Regions from separate parts of the Bacillus sp. C-3-6 genome, predicted to be linked through region 2. Evidence: riboswitches for the same ligand, from Rfam matches in the RefSeq annotation. Region 2 holds a riboswitch; each other region holds the start of a gene.
What was found. Region 2 has a riboswitch for magnesium ahead of ACW0JX_RS08045 (P-type ATPase). Riboswitches for the same ligand answer to the same signal wherever they lie in the genome.

Region 1 (6,518 bases), on a different replicon from region 2:
CATATGCCATACGACTATCTGTAAAAGCATATATGGATATTGATTTGGAACAAAGAGAAATTATAAAAAAAATGAGGAATATCGAATTTTTTTTCAAAACTAATACACTCCTATGTGATACAAGTAAGTTTAGTTTATGGAGTTATTACTAAATTATTTAATAAAAAATTTTCAAATGATAGCTTAATGGACATGTGACTAGATCCCCTTTTAGAATTAAGTAGCTTTATGTTGAATTGGGTTAATTGACTTTTCTCTGAAAGAAGTCCATGATAAAATAGTTCATTTACAAACAGTTCAACGATGAATTATATAGAGAGAGAGGAGTTACTGCAATGATACAAAAAAATCAAAGCCTTAAAATAGAGGCGGAAGTTGTACAGTCATTTGTAGCAATAAATAAAGAAATTATAAAATTTACAAATCGAAATGCCTCTAGTTTAGGATTAACAGTACAACAAATGGGGATCTTAAACACAATTTATGGAATTCCTAATATTACCCTTAAAAGTATTTCAGAACAACTTTCAGTCCCTAAGAGTACAGTGAGTGTAAATGTGGATGAATTAGTCAATCAAGGATTAATCGAGCGAAATCCCTCATCTGAAGATCGTAGGGAGATAAAATTGAAAGTAACAACGAAGGGTCTAGAAACATCAAAAAAATCTATTGAAAATTCTACTTCCTATAAAGCGATGTCATTAGCATTAGAACAACTTCAGGAAACAGAAATTCAAACATTATTGCAAATTCATAAAAATATATTAAATTCTTTACAGAAATGCAATTAAGTCACAAAAAATTATTACGTCCTTGAAATGTTAAATAACCGTATACTTTTAGCGAGATAATATGCGGCTTTGTTCTAATCTGAATTTTTTTAGCTTGTTTCTCCGAAATGCTGGCAGCACTCCATTGTTATCAGGCTAAGCTTTTAAAGCACTCTCTAAATAGAAATCTTATTTTTTTATATGCCGTGGGGAAGAATGTGTTTTTTGATTTGATAGTGATGGGGCGTATGGTAAGACTTCAGTTGTACTTACTTACAGTGGAGCTTCAGAAAAAATACGGATTTAAAAAGTTAAGGGAATTTAAATATACAAAGCCTAAATTCTCGGTGTTATAAATAAGAATTTAGGCTTTAATTATTTCTTTAAAGCGCTCTTTAATGGAATAACTAAATGCTAATTTGATTTGCTGATGAACTACAATTACATATGCTTCCTTGTACTTTAGAATACCTAGCTAAATAAAAAGGGAAGATAAACTAAAAACTGTTCGCTTGCTTCATAAGTTAAATATTTCTAGGAGAAAATCAGTATAGAATATATAATCGAAGGTTGTTAAACCGGTTTATTTAATAAGACAATATGAGTATATTAGCTATATATCCTGAGGGAGAAATCTTATTTTATTGAAAATTGAGATATTAAGCAATATTCCTATTGCTATTAAATTCACCATTAAAGAACTTCCACCAAAACTTACAAATGGAAATGGAGTACCTGTAAGAGGAAATAGTCCCGTAATACCACCTAAATTTACAACTGATTGCATACCAATCATACATCCTATACCAATTGCTATAAAACTGCCGAATGGATCTACACATAATTGTGCAATTTTTAAGGAGCGAAGTACTATAGTCAAAACTCCAACCAATAGAATAAATACACCAATAAATCCCAGTTCTTCAGAAACTATTGCCATTATAAAATCAGTGTGTGGTTCTGGAAGATAACCTGTTTTTTGTATGCTATTTCCAAATCCACGACCAATGATTCCTCCAGAGCCCATGGCAATAAAAGAGTTTACAAGCTGGTATCCATTTCCTTGCGCATCAAGAAAGGGATTGAAAATCGTAGTAATACGTGTCTTTTGAACTTCTGATAAACTATATTGAATCAAATAATATAAAATAGGTAACCATAAAATAGAACCGATGGTAGTTCTTTTGATTAGTAGATTTATATTTATTCCTGAACAAAGAAATATGCTAAAACCTATACCTAATATTAAAAGTGCAGATCCTAAATTTGGTTGTTTAAAGATAAGAAAAAAAATTGTAGCTAAAAAAAATAAAAGTTTTCCGATACCACTCCAGTTATTTTTAGCTTGTTCTTGTCGCAATGCAAAAAAACGGGCTGTTACAAGGATTGTTCCTAATTTAAGAAATTCAGCTGGCTGTATTCCAAAGATCCATGATTGAGCATTATTCACCACTTTTCCTTTCCATAAAACCATAATTAATAAAAAAGTCCCCCCAACCATAATACAGATTGAGACTATTCGTTTTTTCCATATTTCATATGGGAGTAAAGCACAAACTATTAACCCTATTGTTCCTAAAAGTAGCTTTGTTAATTGAGAATCAACAAAATGTCTACTGTTATAACCGTAATGTTGGACAGCGACAATGGAGCTCGCGCTATACATCATGATAATACCTAAAGTACAAGTTATGAATAGAGGAAGGAGCAATAGATAATCGAGTTTTAATATTTTTTTCATTTTAATATCCTCCTGATTTAAAAAAAACATAATATTCCATTTGCTTATGAATAGAATCTTGTTCTCGTCAATTATTAAATATGACTTTTGTTTGGGAAGATTCTATCGCTTACTCCCTGTTTTTTCACGCAAAAATACCCCTAGTATGTAACTAGAGGGATTCAAAATGGCATGACTAAATAAGGCTTTTCTCCCCCTAGTAGAGCTTTGGCACTATACAACGTAAAGTAATGAAAATTCATTACTTAGCTATCTTAAGAAGAGCCTTAATCCGACAATTCCTGTTCTACCCATTGGCGTCTTTCGACATTTTTGGGCAATAGCCTGTGTTTGCATAGGAGCCTCACCTAACAGGTTAAGCAATATAAATTTTATGTGTTTGTTTCGTGTAGCAAGCATAAATATATTTTTTTTGCCTGTCAAGCAACCGTATTGCTAATTTTATTTATTTTATTGCTTTATAGTCCTTTGAGAAATGATAAGAGAAAATGTATGTAATCATTCCGTATAAGTACATATTTTTGACTTGTAGTGTATCGTGTGATTAAGTAGTTTAACCACATAAATTTGATAAACAGTAAAGAAGATTTTAATTATAAAAGAAGATTTTTTTAGACTGTTCTTTTGATATAAAGAATGACTAATTATTTATCTTTTGTTATACAATTGGAATTTGATTAAAAACAATAAGTTTCATATGTTTTATAACGCTTCTTCGAATTAAATCTATTTGAATTCTATGTTTTTAAGGGGAATTTTAAATTTATAATAAAATATAATTTAATTTTCTATAAAAGATTTTTTTATGAATGGAATTGAAAGTCAGTTGACAAATATTAAATTCTGGTTTAAATTTTGAAGTAATTCAATAAACTTTGTTAGGTGAGGCTCCTGTATAGAGAAACGCTGCTGCCCAAAAATGTCGAGAGACGCCAATGGGTCAACAGGAACGGTCGGATTAAGGCCCTTCTTAATGTAGCTGGTTATAAAAACCTATGCTATACAGTGCTAAAACTCAACGAGGGAGTGGTATACGATTTGATAGAAAGGCACCTCTGTGATTTTGGCAGGGCGGTCTTAATAATCATTTATTTGTATTGTGAAAAAACCTTTACTCCTTTTTGAGTAAAGGTTTTTCTGTTTAATTTTATTTATTTTTATCTTGTCTATATTCAAAAAGGAGGTAATTCTAACTAATGAATTGATTGCAATGTAACTATTATTGCTTTAATAAAAAATTTAAGACAGATAAAATAAAACAAAACCACTCATGAAACTCTAGAGTCTCCCTTAGCAATATGAGGAGGAGTTAACATGAAGAAATTATTAAAAGAATTACTTGTAACCAAAAATAATTTGGATGCAGAGAAAGTTTTACGTCTTCCGTCGTATGATGTTGCACAAGAAGTAAAAAGATTTTCAATTGAAGATCAAATCATATTGCTAAATACGATTCCCGTATTAAAAAGCTCTAAAATTCTTCAATATATGAGTGCAGAAGAAAAATATAATATCTTAATTCACTTATCTGAAAACAAAGCTAAAAAGTTACTAAATTTACAACCGATTGATGAATTAGTAGATTTACTTCTAGCGGTTCATCCTGAAAAACAAGCTAAATTAATGGCGTATCTAGACAAAATTACAAAACATAACGTAAAAAAATTGATGAATTTCAAACCTGAAACGGCAGGAAGTCTTGTCACAAGTGATTTTGTTGCAGTTAGAGGAAATTGGTCAGTAAAAATGACATTGAAGTACATTAGGGAACATTCTGAAAATGTAGAATCAATATCTTATAGTTATGTTCTTGATAGTCATGGTTATCTTGAGGGAATCGTTTCCATACATGAGTTATTACTAGCAGCAGATGAAGAGATATTATCTACTATTATGATTCAAGAGGTAATTTCAGTACAAGCTGAAGTTGACCAGCAAGAAGTTGTAAAAAAGCTCCTGAATTATAATTTAGCAGCAATACCTGTGACAACAGCAAATAATAAAATGATTGGTATTATAACATTTGATGACGTAATGAATGTTATGGAAGCAGAAGCTACAGAAGATATTCAAAAGTTAGGCGGAAGTGAACCATTGAATCAATCTTACTTTGAAGCTAGCATTTGGAGCATTTTCTTAAAACGTCTACCATGGTTATTACTTCTTTTTGTTGCTGAGGCATATACAGGTACAGTATTAAAGTATTTTGAAGACGAAATTGAAACTGTAGTTGCCCTTGCTTTCTTTGTTCCGTTATTAGTAGGTACTGGTGGGAATACAGGAACACAGGTTGTAGCAACAATTACTCGTGCAATTGGTATTGGAGAGGTGAAATTTAAAGACATTTTCCGTGTAATGAAAAAGGAATTTGCAATTGGTATGCTTCTTGGACTTGCACTTGCGGTAGCTGGGCTCACTCGCGCTTATATGTTAGGAGTTGGAACAGAAGTTGCACAAGTTGTAGCAATCACTTTATTATTTATTGTTATTTGGGCCTCTCTTGTAGCAGCTGTTTTACCTTTGATTCTAAGAAAATTAAAACTAGATCCTGCAGTTGTTTCAGGTCCATTTATTACAACATTTGTTGACGGAACAGGATTAGTAATTTATTTCATGGTTGCAAAAACGTTATTAAATTTATAAATATACAATGAAAAAACGAAATTTGGAATAAGTATTTTGCCTTAATTGCTAAAATATAATGGGGAATTCAGGCATGAGGAAATCAAACACTTATGTCTTGAGATAAATAATATTTTAATGGATTTATTGAATGTAATGAATGCTGGAGGATAAAACTATGAAACATCTAAGAAAAATCTTCAAACGAATTTTGCTACTGTTGTCTATTTTCATGCTTATTGGCATAGGAATATTATTTGGTACTAGCTATGGCCGAGAGCTTCGTATAACAATGGCTGGGAGTATACTAACTTCTCAGCATCCACAATATGCGAAATATACATTCCTATCCCAAAAGGAACTAGATAAACTGCAAGATAGAATTAACCATCCGAAATGGTCAAACAGTGATGAGCATATTTATAAAAAAATAGCAGGAAAAAGATTAGAAGAATTTAAAAATCAACCATTAGAAATTGATGTAGAAACAATTAAAAGTAACAAAGATAGTCGCTTTCTTTTTGAAGGGAAATTAGTTACTATTAGCAATCCCTTCAATGTTAAACTTGTTAGCCATCAAGGAACACAGGGCGCTAACAGAGGAGAAAAAATTAGCGTAATGGCAAAGCGTAATCATGCACTTGTTGCTGTGAATGCAAGTGGATTTGCTGATGAAACAGGAAGAGGTGGAGGAAATGTTGCAACTGGAATAGTAATAGAAAATGGGGAAGCTATTGATACGAATATGGATAGAAATACCCCTACAATTATTACGGGTTTAACAAAGTTTGGGCAAATGATAACAGGAAATTATTCTACCCAACAACTTTTGGATAAACAAGTCGTTTCAGCGGCAGGATTTATGCCACAGTTAATTGTAAATGGAGAAAAAATGATTACAGAAGGAGACGGTGGCTGGGGCTCTGCACCGCGAAGTATTATGGCACAAAAAGAAGATGGTACAATTATGTTTCTAGTTATTGACGGTAGACAGACGCATAGTATAGGGGCTACGTTAAAAGAGTGTCAAGATATTCTATATGAAAAAGGAGCAATAAATGCAATGGCAATGGATGGAGGATCCTCTGCTACTCTATATTTAGGAGGAAGGGTTATAAATTCACCTTCTACATTGTCTCATGAAGATCGCTATTTACCGAATGCTTGGGTGGTAACAGCAAATTCGAAGCAAAAAATAAAGATGACAATAGATGGAGAAAAAGTAAATCCCAAAACATTAGATAATATTGGTACAAATATTTAAACCCATGTATGAGCTACTTATATAAATAAAGATTTTAAAACCGCAAAATGTATTAATGAATAAAATCCGTAAAATGAAATCAGTACACATAAAGGAGAAATTGTATAATTGCATAAAGTTT
Region 2 (6,518 bases):
AAAAAGATTCATAATTGCAGGGGAAAGAGCTTATTATATCGTTTACGGTTATCATGTGATCACTTTGTAATAATACATGTAATTTAGGGTCAGAAAAATTCACATCAATAAGTAACACCTTTTTCTTCATTTCTGCAAACACTAGACCCATATTTACTATAAGTGAGGCAACAACCCCTCTGTCCTTCGTTGAACTAACTGTGAATAGTTGTTTTCCAGATTTTCTCAGCTCGTGATACACCGTATAAAACTGCTCTTTCATCAGATCATCATGCAAATCGAATGGCAGCTGTTTCTTTGTCCTAAACATCGACATGTTCACCTCGATATATAGATGATTGTTTATCAATCTCTGTAGATTTCTGTTTTCTATTCGGTTTCACATTTATGTGACCAATAACAGAGACTGTTGTTATTTTCTCTAAATCTTGTTCCGTGTATATACGTTCATCAAAATAATCTCGAAATACAGCTAAACCTATCCCAACAAAAAAACTAACAATTAAAGAAATAGGAATGATCAGTTGAAATTTCGGAAACAATTTTTCAGCCTGTTCCTGTAACTCAGGATCCGTCAACACTTTCACACCTTGTACATTTGTGTACTGTTGAAAACTTTGTTGTGATTGCTCTGCCAATGTCTTTACAATGTCTTTCACGACTTTCGGATTGGAATCTTTTACTGTAACAGTTACAATTTGTGAATTGTCCGTATTCACTACCGAGATTTTTTGTGCTAATTCATAACTTGATTGCTCTAATTTCAAAGTTTTTTTGACTGTTGAAATAATTAATGGGCTTTTTAAAATATCAACATACGATGTTACTAGTTGCTTATTTTCTTGTGTTTTATTTGTTGAATTTTCCTTATTAAACTCATCTAAATTCCCAACAAGAATTTGCGTTGAATATTGATATGACGGCTTTAAAACATACATAGAGATAAGAACTAAAGAAGCGGTTAAACAACACATCGTTAAAATAATCGTTACGAATCTTCTTTTCAATAATTGTTGAAAATCTTTTATACTCATTTCTTGCTTCAATTATTTCACCGCCCTTTTCTGAATAACATCCTGCAAGTCACTCTTTACAGATACCCCTCTCTTCTTTCTATCCACTTGTTTTGTTACATACTTTCCGACTCTGAATGCAAATTTTTCTACATATATATACGAAAGTATTGCAAGTATAAACGAAAATATAAGTGAAAAAATTAAAATAATAGGCAACGGTAATATTTCATGGAACATGTATATAAGGGAAAACAACGATATAATATGGTATAAATAAAGACTGTAAGAAATCTTCCCCAAATATAACAAGTATTTATTGCGTAGCAAGGATGACAAAGTTGATATTGACAAACTTAATATGACAAATAGACTTGCACTTATCGCCACTACGTAGTCTCGAAATATAAAATTATTGAGTACTTTAATTTCTCCAATAAGTCCTTCATACATAAAAAGTAAAATCGCAAATAAAAACCATGCAATTTTCGTGTTTTTAGTACAATTACTATAAAAAACTATTAAATTATTTTTATACTTCGCAACTAGTGCCCCCAATAAAAACAGCACCGTATAATGCAACGTTAATGCATAGCTTGTTAATGTTAAGCCCGAGCGAAACAAAAATAATATTACGACAGAACATATACTAAAACTAAACAATAATAGTAATGAACACCTTAACGTTTTTCGTAAACAAATCATCAAAATTAACGGAAAAATTATTGATATTCGCATTTCATGGACAAGTGACCAAATCACACCGTTATATGCATCTGTATTATATTTCCCAACCAATAAAATATGTTGCGCTATTAAGCTTGGAGAACTTTCAATCGTCCATGAGCGATTAAACCATTCACTTAAATAAGAAATACCATATTCACTAATTGTAGCCTGGCATATAATAGCTATAATTATTGCCACAATATAAGGAATATATATTCTGCATATACGTTTTAAAAGGTATGACCCATAGCTACTATAGGTTTTTTGAATAGATTCATACAAAACAAATCCGCTCAAAACAAAAAAGATAATAACAGATTCGTTACCACTACTAAAAATAAGACGAGCAGGCGTTTCTTTTAATAGATACACAACAAATGGTTTATTATCTTCATAGCTGTAATTTTGAAATGCTGAAAAAATCATTAAATGATGACCGATCATTACTATTAATGAAGAAATCCCTCTTATAGAATCCAATTCCTCGTATCTCTTCATCTTTTTACATCAACTCCTAATGAAATGATAATAATCATTTCAAAGCGACATCTTTATTCATATTCCTCTCCTTTCTTTTCATTCCAATTTTTCATATTAAAATGATTTTATAGTATAAATTTGAGTGTATTGTAACATTTTTTGTAATATTATGAATAGCGAATCTCAAAAATTGGTATATACCAATTTCAACCTCGAAAAATGAGTAATATTGATAGAAAAACACTATAAAAATTTCTTGCATATTTACAAAATTAAAGAGATGAATAGCGTTTTTTCAATATAAAATAAAAAAGATAGCCTACATAGGCTATCTTTTTTATTTTATTTAATTACTAGCACCACTATATGCTACATGTCGTTTCTCAATTCTCTCTTCAATTTCTTTCATATTTTCTTTATTATTTAATAGTGATTGTTTATTTTCAATTAATAATTGTTTAAAAGATTTTCTCACTTTTTTTCTCATTTTCATTGTCCTCCTTGGGGGATGGTTTATATAAAAGATAAAGAATTATCTGTGTGTCCTTATAATAATTGATTGTTGTGAATTCTATTTGAACTTCATATGAAAATTCCATTTATTTTCTGACAACTTTGTGAACATGAAAAAAAGACTCTCTAAAACTATGTTGAAATTAATTCACTTCATTATAAAAATTACTATTCCCATCAACTTTTATCATTATATCTTGTCGAAACATTTATATATTTAAAATTGAGTTCGACATAATTTTATTTACTATAATACTGTTTACAAAAACAAAAAGAAGGTGTCACCAAGTCAAATTTCGACTTATGCAACATCCCTCTTTCCAAACTATTTATAGCATATTTATTAATATTTCAGGTCTTCCCCAATTCATTTCTTCACAAACAAATCTAAGTTTTTCTTCATCCATTGTGTGTAATCCCTCTTCTAGTAAACATGAAATTGGAACTTCACAGTGAATTTGTGCTAATTGCAACGAAATATTTAAGTTCTCTAAATCACTTTCAATCTTCGTACGCTGCGCTTTTGTTAATGATTCTACATTTTCTAGTACAGCGGATACTGTTCCGTGCTCTTGAATAAGCTTATACGCTGTTTTTTCACCGATACCTTTTACACCTGGATAATTATCACTTGTATCTCCCATGAAAGCTTTTGCATGGACGATTTGCCACGGCTCTACACCTTTTTCTTCCATGATTTTCTCCGGTGTGTAATATTCGTAATTTCCAATTCCTTTACGCAGAAGCATAACCGTAACGTTCTTATCAACAAGTTGAAGTAAATCTGTATCACCAGTTAAAATATAAACTTCAGCTTCATTGCAGTATTGTTTTGCAAGCGTACCGATACAATCGTCCGCTTCGTAGCCTTTCATACCGATAACTGGAATGGATAATTTCGCAGTCATTTCTTGTACTAAATCAAATTGAGGAATTAATTCTTCTGGTGGCGCTGCACGATTTGCTTTATAATTCGAGAACGATTCTGTTCTAAATGTCGTACTTCCCATATCCCAGCATGTAACGATATGTGTTGGTTCAATCGCTTGCGTAGCTGTTAACAAGTGTTTCATATAACCATGAATCCCATTCGTAGGGGTTCCATCTTGTCGTTTCATAAATTGTCCGTAGACACTTGTTGCGTAAAAAGCACGAAATAATAGTGCCATACCATCAACTAATAATACTTTTTTCATAATTCCTCTCCTATTAAAAAAATAATAACCTCACGTTATCACGTAAGGTTATATAAATAGATTACCATTCTACGTTTTTGCTCAACTTTGTCTATTATACATTGTTTTTGTATATTTAGCACCATTAACACATTAAGACGTTCTACTACAACAAGTATGCAATATGCCTGAATACGTATTTTTTCCAGTAGAAACAACGACAGCCTTTGCACTTCCACTAACGATATGTGAACCTTTAAAACATACATTTTCAAGCTCAAGTGGATTATAATCTTTCATCCGTTTTAATGGAATAAATCGTTTACGTTCAAGGTGATAGCAGCTTTCAAACTTCTCTATACTCGCTTCGTTTCCCGTTAACACAGACTCATTCACTAATAAATCATCTGCATAAATAATACGTACATCAGCTGGCACAGCATCTCCAGCCGAAAGAAAAATCATATCTCCAGGTACAAGTTCTTGCACTGGTATCTCCATCATTTTCAGTTCACTATTTAGCCCTGTACTACTAGAACATTCTACTCTAGATACAGTAATCGTTTCACGTTGTAATTCATCACACACACGTTGTTTTGAAAAACCTGGAATCATGCCACCAAGCTTCATCATTACTTCTGCAAGAATTGCTCTTTTTGAAGTTAGTTCATTTCGGCCATATACTTGAATACGTTTTTGCGCCTCTTTCATTGATAGTCCGTCTCTTGTTGTTTTAAAATATGCAAATACAGATTTTACATCTCTTGTTGCAATTTCAATTAATAAATCTTTATTTTTTTGGAGCATTGTTTGTTCTTTTATTGATTTTTTATTTAGTTTATATGACGTGTTACCCACAGTTTTGTTTGCATATAACATATTATCGTCTCCTCCTTTACAACATAGGAAGAAACGCTTTGTTTCTCAATTTATCCACTTTACTGTGAAAGTGTCTAGCGCTTTATAAACGCTACATTGTGATAAATATAGAGGGAGGAACAAATCGTTTCCTGCCTACATCATATATTTTTGATTTGAAGTATATGGGTAACGGAACCGAGTCAGAATTTGACATGCTCCTCACCTCCTCGTTTAATTTTATAGTTTATACTATGAAATTACTCATAGCTTGGTAACAAAAAAGACCCCTACCCTTAAGAGAGTAGTGGCCATTACATACACAAATAAACGATTTCTAATATAATTAGAAATCTACGGACCTCTCCCTCGCCGAGTTTTAGCACTGTATAGCATAGGTACATTACCAGCTACGTTAAGAAAAACCTTAATTCGATCATTCCTGTTGACCCATTGGCGTCTCTCGACATTTTTGGGCAGTAGCATTTCTCTATACAGGAGCCTCACCTAACAGAGACTTATTTTCATTACATTGAAAATGTTACTCTTATTTAAAATAGATGTCAACCGTAGCCTACAATTTTTTCAAAAGGTATGGCAAACTAACGTATATAAAGTGAAACTTTAATCAGTGGGGGTTTTGTTCATCCCCCACTGATTATTAGCCCTCACCAATCGGGCTGCCCGGCAAATAGCGGGATAAAATTAAAAACTTTACGTTTAAACGTAAAGTTTTTAATAAGTTATACAACCAGCGATTACAATCCCAATCGAAAGCGATAAAAACATAAGAAAAAGACCGACTGCTTGATTATCTTCTTCGAGACTTTTGTTTATATTAAAGCGTGGTGTAAGCCACTCAGCTAAATAAAAGACGATAATTTGAGCCAAAATCCCAACTGCTCCCCACGAAATCATATCAAGAAGTGAAATTGAATTAGCTGCTGTCGAATATAAAACAACAGCTAACCCAAGTAATCGTCCTCCAAGCACATAGCTTACCGCCTTATTTCCTTGAGCCATTAACTTAAATTCCTTTACTTTCGTTGTCACTTCCATCAAGAACAGACCTATACATAAAAGGCCGAGTGTTACTGCTAAATATAATAAAAAATTAATCATTTTTCCCCCTCCTTTTTATACCTACCGGTAAATAGTACGATTCATTTCCTGTAATCTTTTCTCCCGCACGAATACCGATACTACTCGCTTTTCCAGCAATTAAAAACGAACCAAACACATATGACAGTTTCTCGATCCCTTTTTCTGTTTCCAAGGATACGACTGGCAGTTCGGTATACTTTTGAAATATCGGCAGTGACGCTTTATACGTTTCGTATGCATTTTGAAGCATAATATTTTCGTCTTTATCGCGAATCGTAATTGTATCTCCTTCTCTCCCAAATGAAGGTTTTTGAACGAAAGAACCTTTTCCTAAAAATAAATCTGGTTCTAAATATGTAGGTAACATATATTCTTTAATCCACTGTTGTTCCTCATTTGTATAAAAGACCTCTTCTTCTGCTAACCCCCAAATAAGGCACTGAATTGATTTTGGCTGAAGTAAAAATGCTGACAAAGGATTTATTATAAAAAGCTTTCCGGCTTTTACAAGTTGTAACAGTTCCACACCTACCAAATCTCCTGTTTCAGGATCTTGATCCTCAATTAAATCTTCTATCGGATATGTTTGGCGATATAAAACATCAATCTTCGCCCCATCTTTATCGACTAGAGCATCCTTTGTAAT
Region 3 (6,518 bases), 2.4 Mb from region 2:
GCATTGGCATCTTCTTCAATGAATTCCACTTCAATTCCGCGCTCTTTTGCTATTTCTAGCGCCTCTGGAATACGTAAGTCATCTGTTTCAAATCCTAATATTCCACCGATTAGTGCTACATCCGTACCATGCCCTCGATACGTCTTTGCAAATGATCCATATAACGAAATGCTTACTCTTTCTGGTTCATGACGAAACAGCTGGCGAGCAACTTGCCCCATTCTTGCCGCGCCTGCTGTATGTGAACTTGATGGTCCAATCATAACTGGACCGATAATATCAAATACTGAGCGATACTTCATCATAACTCCCCCTAAACCTCTATGCAAAAATTTATTCTACTATTCTATTAACCTGCTACATCTGTCGCTTTTCCAGTTGTACCACGAATTTGTTCTGCTGTATGAATTGGATAATTTTTAAATAAAAGTAATCCAATATAACCTGAAATAATACCAGTTATAATAATACATAAGAATCTTAGCATTATTTTCATTAAAAAATGATATAAGATAATCCACAATAAAGTCTGGTAGCAATCCAAAGTTTAACACAGAAGCCATTGCAAGGATAGCATAAACAAGCGATATCTTTCCTATTATAATTCTCATGTTACTCTCTCATGGTTTAGTCAACTTCACTTGTTACGATAATAACTAAAAAGCATGTGACTTATCATAAATTATAATCTGCCCTCATTATAGCTTGTTTTTTATAAAACGCTTACTTTTGTTGAATTTTAAAAGTTCTGAATAAAAGTCCATTCCTGCTATTTGTATCACTTGTATGTCATCTGACTTATATAACAGTTTTTCTAAATAATCATTATTTCGTATTTTTATCGTATATATTCAAACCATTCTAATTTTCTGTATCATCCAAGTATAAGTATAAAATAATAACAGTTTTATTTTTAAATTTTTTTAGACATAAAAAAATGGCAACCCATCGTTACCATTTTTTACAAAATTATTATTTTTCTACTGGGAATGATTTCAAATCTGTCGCTATTTCTGTATTAGAAAACAACTCTCTTGCCTCTTTCAATAATTCCTTATATGTATCTCCTTGATAGCGAGAACTAATGTGAGTTAAGATTAATCGCTTCGCATTTGCCTGAAGTGCAATGCTCGCAGCTTGCTTAGATGTGGAATGAAAATAATCATGCGCTTGTTGCTCATCTTCTGCTGCGAAAGTCGCTTCATGGACAAGTACATCTGCATCTTGCGCAAGCTCCCTACTCGCTTCGCAATATCGCGTATCACCTAAGATAGTAATAATTCTTCCTTTTTGAGGTGGGCCGATAAACTCATTTCCATTTAATATCGTGCCATCCTCTAATTCAACTACTTCTCCATCCTTTAAACGTTTAAAGATTGGACCTGGTTTCACACCCATCTCAAGCAACTTATCAACTAAAAGAGCACCTTGTATATCTTTCTCTACAATACGATATCCAAAACATTCTATACCGTGTGACAATCTTTTCGTTTCTACATAAAATTCATTATCTTCAAATACGGTACCTTCTTCTGTTATCTCCACAACTTCAAGTGGATATTTCACATGTGTCGTACTTACCGATAATGCCACTTCAATAAATTGTTTAATTCCTTTCGGTCCATACACCGTTAAAGGCGTAGTTCCTCCTTGAAATGAACGGCTACCTAATAAACCAGGCAATCCAAAAATATGATCGCCATGTAAATGCGTAATAAATATTTTTTCAATGCGGCGCGGACGTACAGATGTATGTAATATTTGATGTTGCGTGGCCTCGCCACAATCAAATAACCAAGTTTGTCCTCGTTCTTCTAACAATTGTAAAGCAATTGCTGAAACGTTCCTTCCTTTTGAAGGAACACCTGCACCAGTTCCTAAAAATACAAATTCCACTTTCTTTCCTCCAGCTCTAAATATACTCTATCTCTCATCTTACGGAATGTTATTTCAAATGGCAAATTGAATTTACATAACCAATCATCTAGACAACTATATAACACGAACATTATACTTAAAAAATTTAGCAATCGTTCGTGTTTTGTGTTAAAATGATTATACTACATTTTAAGGGAGCGTTTTATTATGAAAGAAGTATTTCGTTTACAAACTGATTTTTCATCTTCATTTGATCGCTGGGTAAGTTCTTTCGTGTCTGATCACCCAGCACAATTAGAATGGACAACTTTAAAGGAATTAATCCATGAATATACAACATCACATACAAATGATACGTTACCAGCATATATTTCTTCAGCTTTAACATATTACGCCCAACGCGTTTCAACTACAAACAGTTCAGAGATTGTTATTTTTGAAAACCCTACCATCTCGTAATCTATAATAAAAAAGCACTGGTTACAGTGCTTTTTTATTTATACTTATTTAGCAAATGATTATATTCCGTCCAAAAGTCTGTATACATACTTTGATCAAACTCATCTAAAATTATCTTTTCACTTGATTTATTGAATAATTCTTTTGCTTGTAGCGCAAAAGAAACAATTTGTTTTCTATATTCATTTTCATTTACTTCTATATGAAGCCCTTCATAGTATATAGCCTTTTGATCAGTAGAAATAACTTTGACAAAATCCTTTAAAACCACATTTTCACCTATATGGTTTATAGTCCAATGAATTAAAATTGGGCATCCTAACATGGGCATAGTGCCACATCCGTGCAAAATAAGCCCCTCTTCATTTTCAATATCACAAATATATTCTTTATCTAAAGTTCGTAACAGAGCTAAAGCTGATTCACTTATTCCCCATTCCTCATCCATACCTGTTTGTGTAATAATCGTTCCATCCACATTTAAATAAATTTCCCCGTGAGAACATAAATCTTCCTGCTCATTAAACAACCACTTTTGATTCTCAATATTTATAATAAAATTTTGTGGTACCATTACAAATTCCCCTTTTATAAAAATATTTATTTTCCACATTATTTATAATTAATATCATGCATTTCATCCCATATATCTATTATAAATCCATTTAATATTTTAAAAACACAGATAAAAAAGATATTGACACTACGATTTTACAGTGCTAACATTCAACATGTAATTGAATATGGTCTCTGTTAGGTGAGGCTCCTGTATAGAGAAACGCTGCTGCCCAAAAATGTCGAGAGACGCCAATGGGTCAACAGGAAAGGTCGGAATGAAGGCCTTTTTTAACGTAGCTGGTTTCAGTACCTATGCTATACAGTGCTAAAACTCAACGAGGGAGAGGTGCATGTATTTTGTCATACACAAAAACTGTTTTTATTTATGTCTACTAGCAGTCTTTGTTGTGGACTCTTTTAACTGCGAATTCAGACCTTTACTCGTTTTGAGTAAAGGTCTTTTTACGTCTATATGCACCTTACTATGAAACAAACATAGCATATTCAGAAACTACTAAATTGTACGGAGGTGAGGAACAGTTGGCAATTGATGATTCGGCCCAGATACCCATACGTTTTACATTCATATTTCATCATGTAGGTAGGAAAGAAACTGTTCCTCACCATTTCAAATAGTTAGGTAACAGATTGTTTCCTCCTTCATGACAGAGGAGGAACTACCGATGTTTAATTTACAAAGACAAGAAACAAAGCATGCTTATGAGCAAGATAGCATGAAAACAAATAACGAATTATTAGTGGAGGTTGCAACACAAGATATAAGCTCTGCGTTAAAACTTTTAGAAACATCTCAAGATGGATTATCTAAACAAGAAGCGTCTCGTAGACTTTCTTTATATGGCCCGAACGAAATAGCTCATAATAAAATGGCACCGTGGTACATTCAGCTTCTGTTAGCATTTAAAAATCCATTTATTTTCGTTTTATTAGCTCTTGGAGCACTCTCCTTTTTCACGGATGATATGCAAGGAACAATTGTCGTATCTGTAATGGTCCTACTTAGTGCAACGATTCGATTTTCCCAAGAATTTCGTTCTCAAAAAGCTGCCGATAAGTTAAAAGCTATGGTTCGAACAACTGCGAGCGTATTTAGAATAAATGGATTTGTACATGAAATAAAAAATGTAACGAATTTAAATCGAAATTACACAACAGAAATTCCAATTGAGGAACTTGTACCTGGCGATATTATTTCCCTTTCAGCAGGTGATATCGTTCCAGCCGATGTGCGTATTGTATCCGCTAAAGATTTATTTGTTAATCAATCTTCTTTAACAGGGGAAGCACTTCCTGTAGAAAAATACGAAAACTGCTACCATACAGAAAATAAGCATATCTTACCGAAAAACATGAAAAAAAATTACAATCCACTCGATATGGAAAACCTTTGCTTCATGGGAACAAATATTGTAAGTGGTAGCGCAAAAGCTGTTGTCATCTCAACAAGTACTGATACGTATTTCGGCTCTTTAGCAAATAAGGTAATCGGAAAGCGGGTAGAAACAAGCTTTGATAAAGGTGTAAACAAAGTAAGCTGGCTCTTAATTACATTCATGCTTATTATGGCGCCTATTGTCCTTCTCATTAACGGATTCACAAAAGGAGATTGGCAAGAAGCTTTCTTCTTCGCTATTGCCGTGGCTGTTGGCCTTACACCTGAAATGTTGCCAATGATTGTAACTGCTAATTTAGCTAAAGGTGCCGTTAACATGTCTAAACAAAAAGTAATTGTGAAGCACCTAAATTCTATTCAAAACTTAGGTGCTATGAATATTCTTTGTACAGATAAAACCGGAACTTTAACAGAAGATAACGTTATCCTTGTTCGTCACTTAGATCCTAATGGAAATAAATGCAATCGCGTCTTGCAATTTGCCTATTTAAATAGTTTCTATCAAACTGGATTGAAAAACTTAATAGATAAAGCTGTTATTAAGCATACAGAGGAAAACAATACATTTGACCCATCAGCTTTTCAAAAGCTAGATGAAATTCCATTCGATTTCGCCCGCCGGCGTATGTCAGTCATCGTAAAAGATATTTCAGGTGAACATACAATGGTTTGTAAAGGTGCCGTAGAAGAAATTTTATCAATTTGCAACTACACTGAAGTGGATAAAAAAATCGTTACACTCACTGAGGAAATACGCTCAAATGTCAAAAAACTAAGCGAGACATTGAATAGTGAAGGTATGCGGGTTATTGCTGTGGCTTATAAAAAAGATAGAAACATAAATGATAAAGAGTACGCAGTAAAAGACGAAACTGATATGATTCTCGCTGGATATATCGGCTTTTTAGATCCACCGAAACCATCTGCAGCAGCTGCAATTCAAGCATTACAAAAGCATGGTGTACAAGTAAAAATTTTAACTGGCGATAACGAAATTGTTACACGAAAAGTTTGTAAAGAAGTTGGATTAGATATCGGCGAACCAATCCTCGGTTACGAGATTGATTCTTTACCAGATAAAGCATTAGCAAAACTTGCTGAAGAAACGACTGTATTTGCGAAGCTTAATCCAATGCAAAAATCTCGCATTATACACGCATTACAAGGAAACGGACACACTGTAGGTTACATGGGAGATGGCATTAACGATGCTGTAGCATTACGTGAAGCTGATGTCGGAATATCTGTTGATACTGCTACTGATATTGCGAAAGAAGCTTCTGATATTATTCTACTCGAAAAAAGTTTAACTATATTAGAAGCCGGGATTTTAGAAGGACGTACTACATTCGGAAATATTTTAAAATATATTAAGATGACAGCTAGCTCTAACTTCGGTAATGTGTTTAGCGTGTTAGTAGCAAGTGCTTTCATTCCTTTTTTACCGATGCTTGCCATTCATCTTTTAATTCAAAACTTACTTTATGATATTTCACAACTTTCTATTCCATGGGACAAAATGGATAAAGAGTTTCTAGAAAAACCACGAAAATGGGATACTGCAAACTTACGAAACTTCATTATTTGTATCGGCCCAATTAGTTCCATATTTGATATTATCACATACGTAGTCATGTGGAATGTATTTGGCGCAAATACACCGAGCGAGCAATCATTATTCCAGTCCGGTTGGTTTGTGGTTGGATTGTTAACACAAACTTTAATTGTTCACATGATACGAACACAGAAGATTCCATTTATTCAAAGCGCTGCATCAACACCAGTCGTTTTATTAACCGCTCTTATTATGGCAATCGGGATTTATATTCCATTCTCACCACTTGGTGCAGCCGTTGGTTTACAAGCATTGCCACTTAGCTACTTCCCTTGGTTAGTAGGAATACTATTAGGCTACGCTTTTTTAACACAATTCCTGAAAAAGCTTTATATTAAAAAGTTTCATAGCTGGTTGTAAAAATAAGAATGAGTGGGTATTCCCCGCTCATTCTAAAAGACATAACAGATACTTATATATGGAGGTGACCATGATGGTATGGTACGACATTGTATTCAGATTAGTTATCGCAATTATTGTAGGTGCTTGCATCGGAATGGAAAGGCAATGGAGACACCGAATGGCCGGGCTGCGGACAAATGCTCTCGTATCACTTGGTGCCTGTATATTTGTTTTATTATCCGTCATGCTTGA

Region 1: another riboswitch for magnesium. It lies ahead of mgtE (magnesium transporter); the one in region 2 lies ahead of ACW0JX_RS08045 (P-type ATPase).
Region 3: another riboswitch for magnesium. It lies ahead of mgtA (magnesium-translocating P-type ATPase); the one in region 2 lies ahead of ACW0JX_RS08045 (P-type ATPase).

Annotation. Positions count from the first base shown of each region.
Region 1 covers NZ_JBSSBE010000002.1:31,232-37,749, reverse strand. Annotated here, with positions in the region: gene ACW0JX_RS27000 (polysaccharide deacetylase family protein) at 1-97, opposite strand, end outside; gene ACW0JX_RS26995 (MarR family transcriptional regulator) at 336-791, shown strand; gene ACW0JX_RS26990 (FtsW/RodA/SpoVE family cell cycle protein) at 1,384-2,511, opposite strand; M-box (ykoK) riboswitch at 2,697-2,873, opposite strand; M-box (ykoK) riboswitch at 3,379-3,544, shown strand; gene mgtE (magnesium transporter) at 3,826-5,154, shown strand; gene ACW0JX_RS26980 (phosphodiester glycosidase family protein) at 5,312-6,397, shown strand.
Region 2 covers NZ_CM137247.1:1,543,129-1,549,646, reverse strand. Annotated here, with positions in the region: gene ACW0JX_RS08070 (CpsD/CapB family tyrosine-protein kinase) at 1-316, opposite strand, end outside; gene ACW0JX_RS08065 (YveK family protein) at 303-1,046, opposite strand; gene ACW0JX_RS08060 (acyltransferase family protein) at 1,047-2,240, opposite strand; gene ACW0JX_RS08055 (FbpB family small basic protein) at 2,569-2,709, opposite strand; gene ACW0JX_RS08050 (5'-3' exonuclease) at 3,065-3,931, opposite strand; gene ACW0JX_RS08045 (P-type ATPase) at 4,064-4,789, opposite strand; M-box (ykoK) riboswitch at 5,125-5,290, opposite strand; gene ACW0JX_RS08040 (DUF350 domain-containing protein) at 5,504-5,890, opposite strand; gene ACW0JX_RS08035 (glutathionylspermidine synthase family protein) at 5,883-6,518, opposite strand, start outside.
Region 3 covers NZ_CM137247.1:3,941,576-3,948,093, forward strand. Annotated here, with positions in the region: gene sdaAB (L-serine ammonia-lyase, iron-sulfur-dependent subunit beta) at 1-302, opposite strand, end outside; gene ACW0JX_RS20135 (hypothetical protein) at 350-487, opposite strand; gene rnz (ribonuclease Z) at 973-1,896, opposite strand; gene ACW0JX_RS20145 (DUF3932 family protein) at 2,086-2,337, shown strand; gene ACW0JX_RS20150 (hypothetical protein) at 2,372-2,911, opposite strand; M-box (ykoK) riboswitch at 3,080-3,247, shown strand; gene mgtA (magnesium-translocating P-type ATPase) at 3,579-6,284, shown strand; gene ACW0JX_RS20160 (MgtC/SapB family protein) at 6,358-6,518, shown strand, end outside.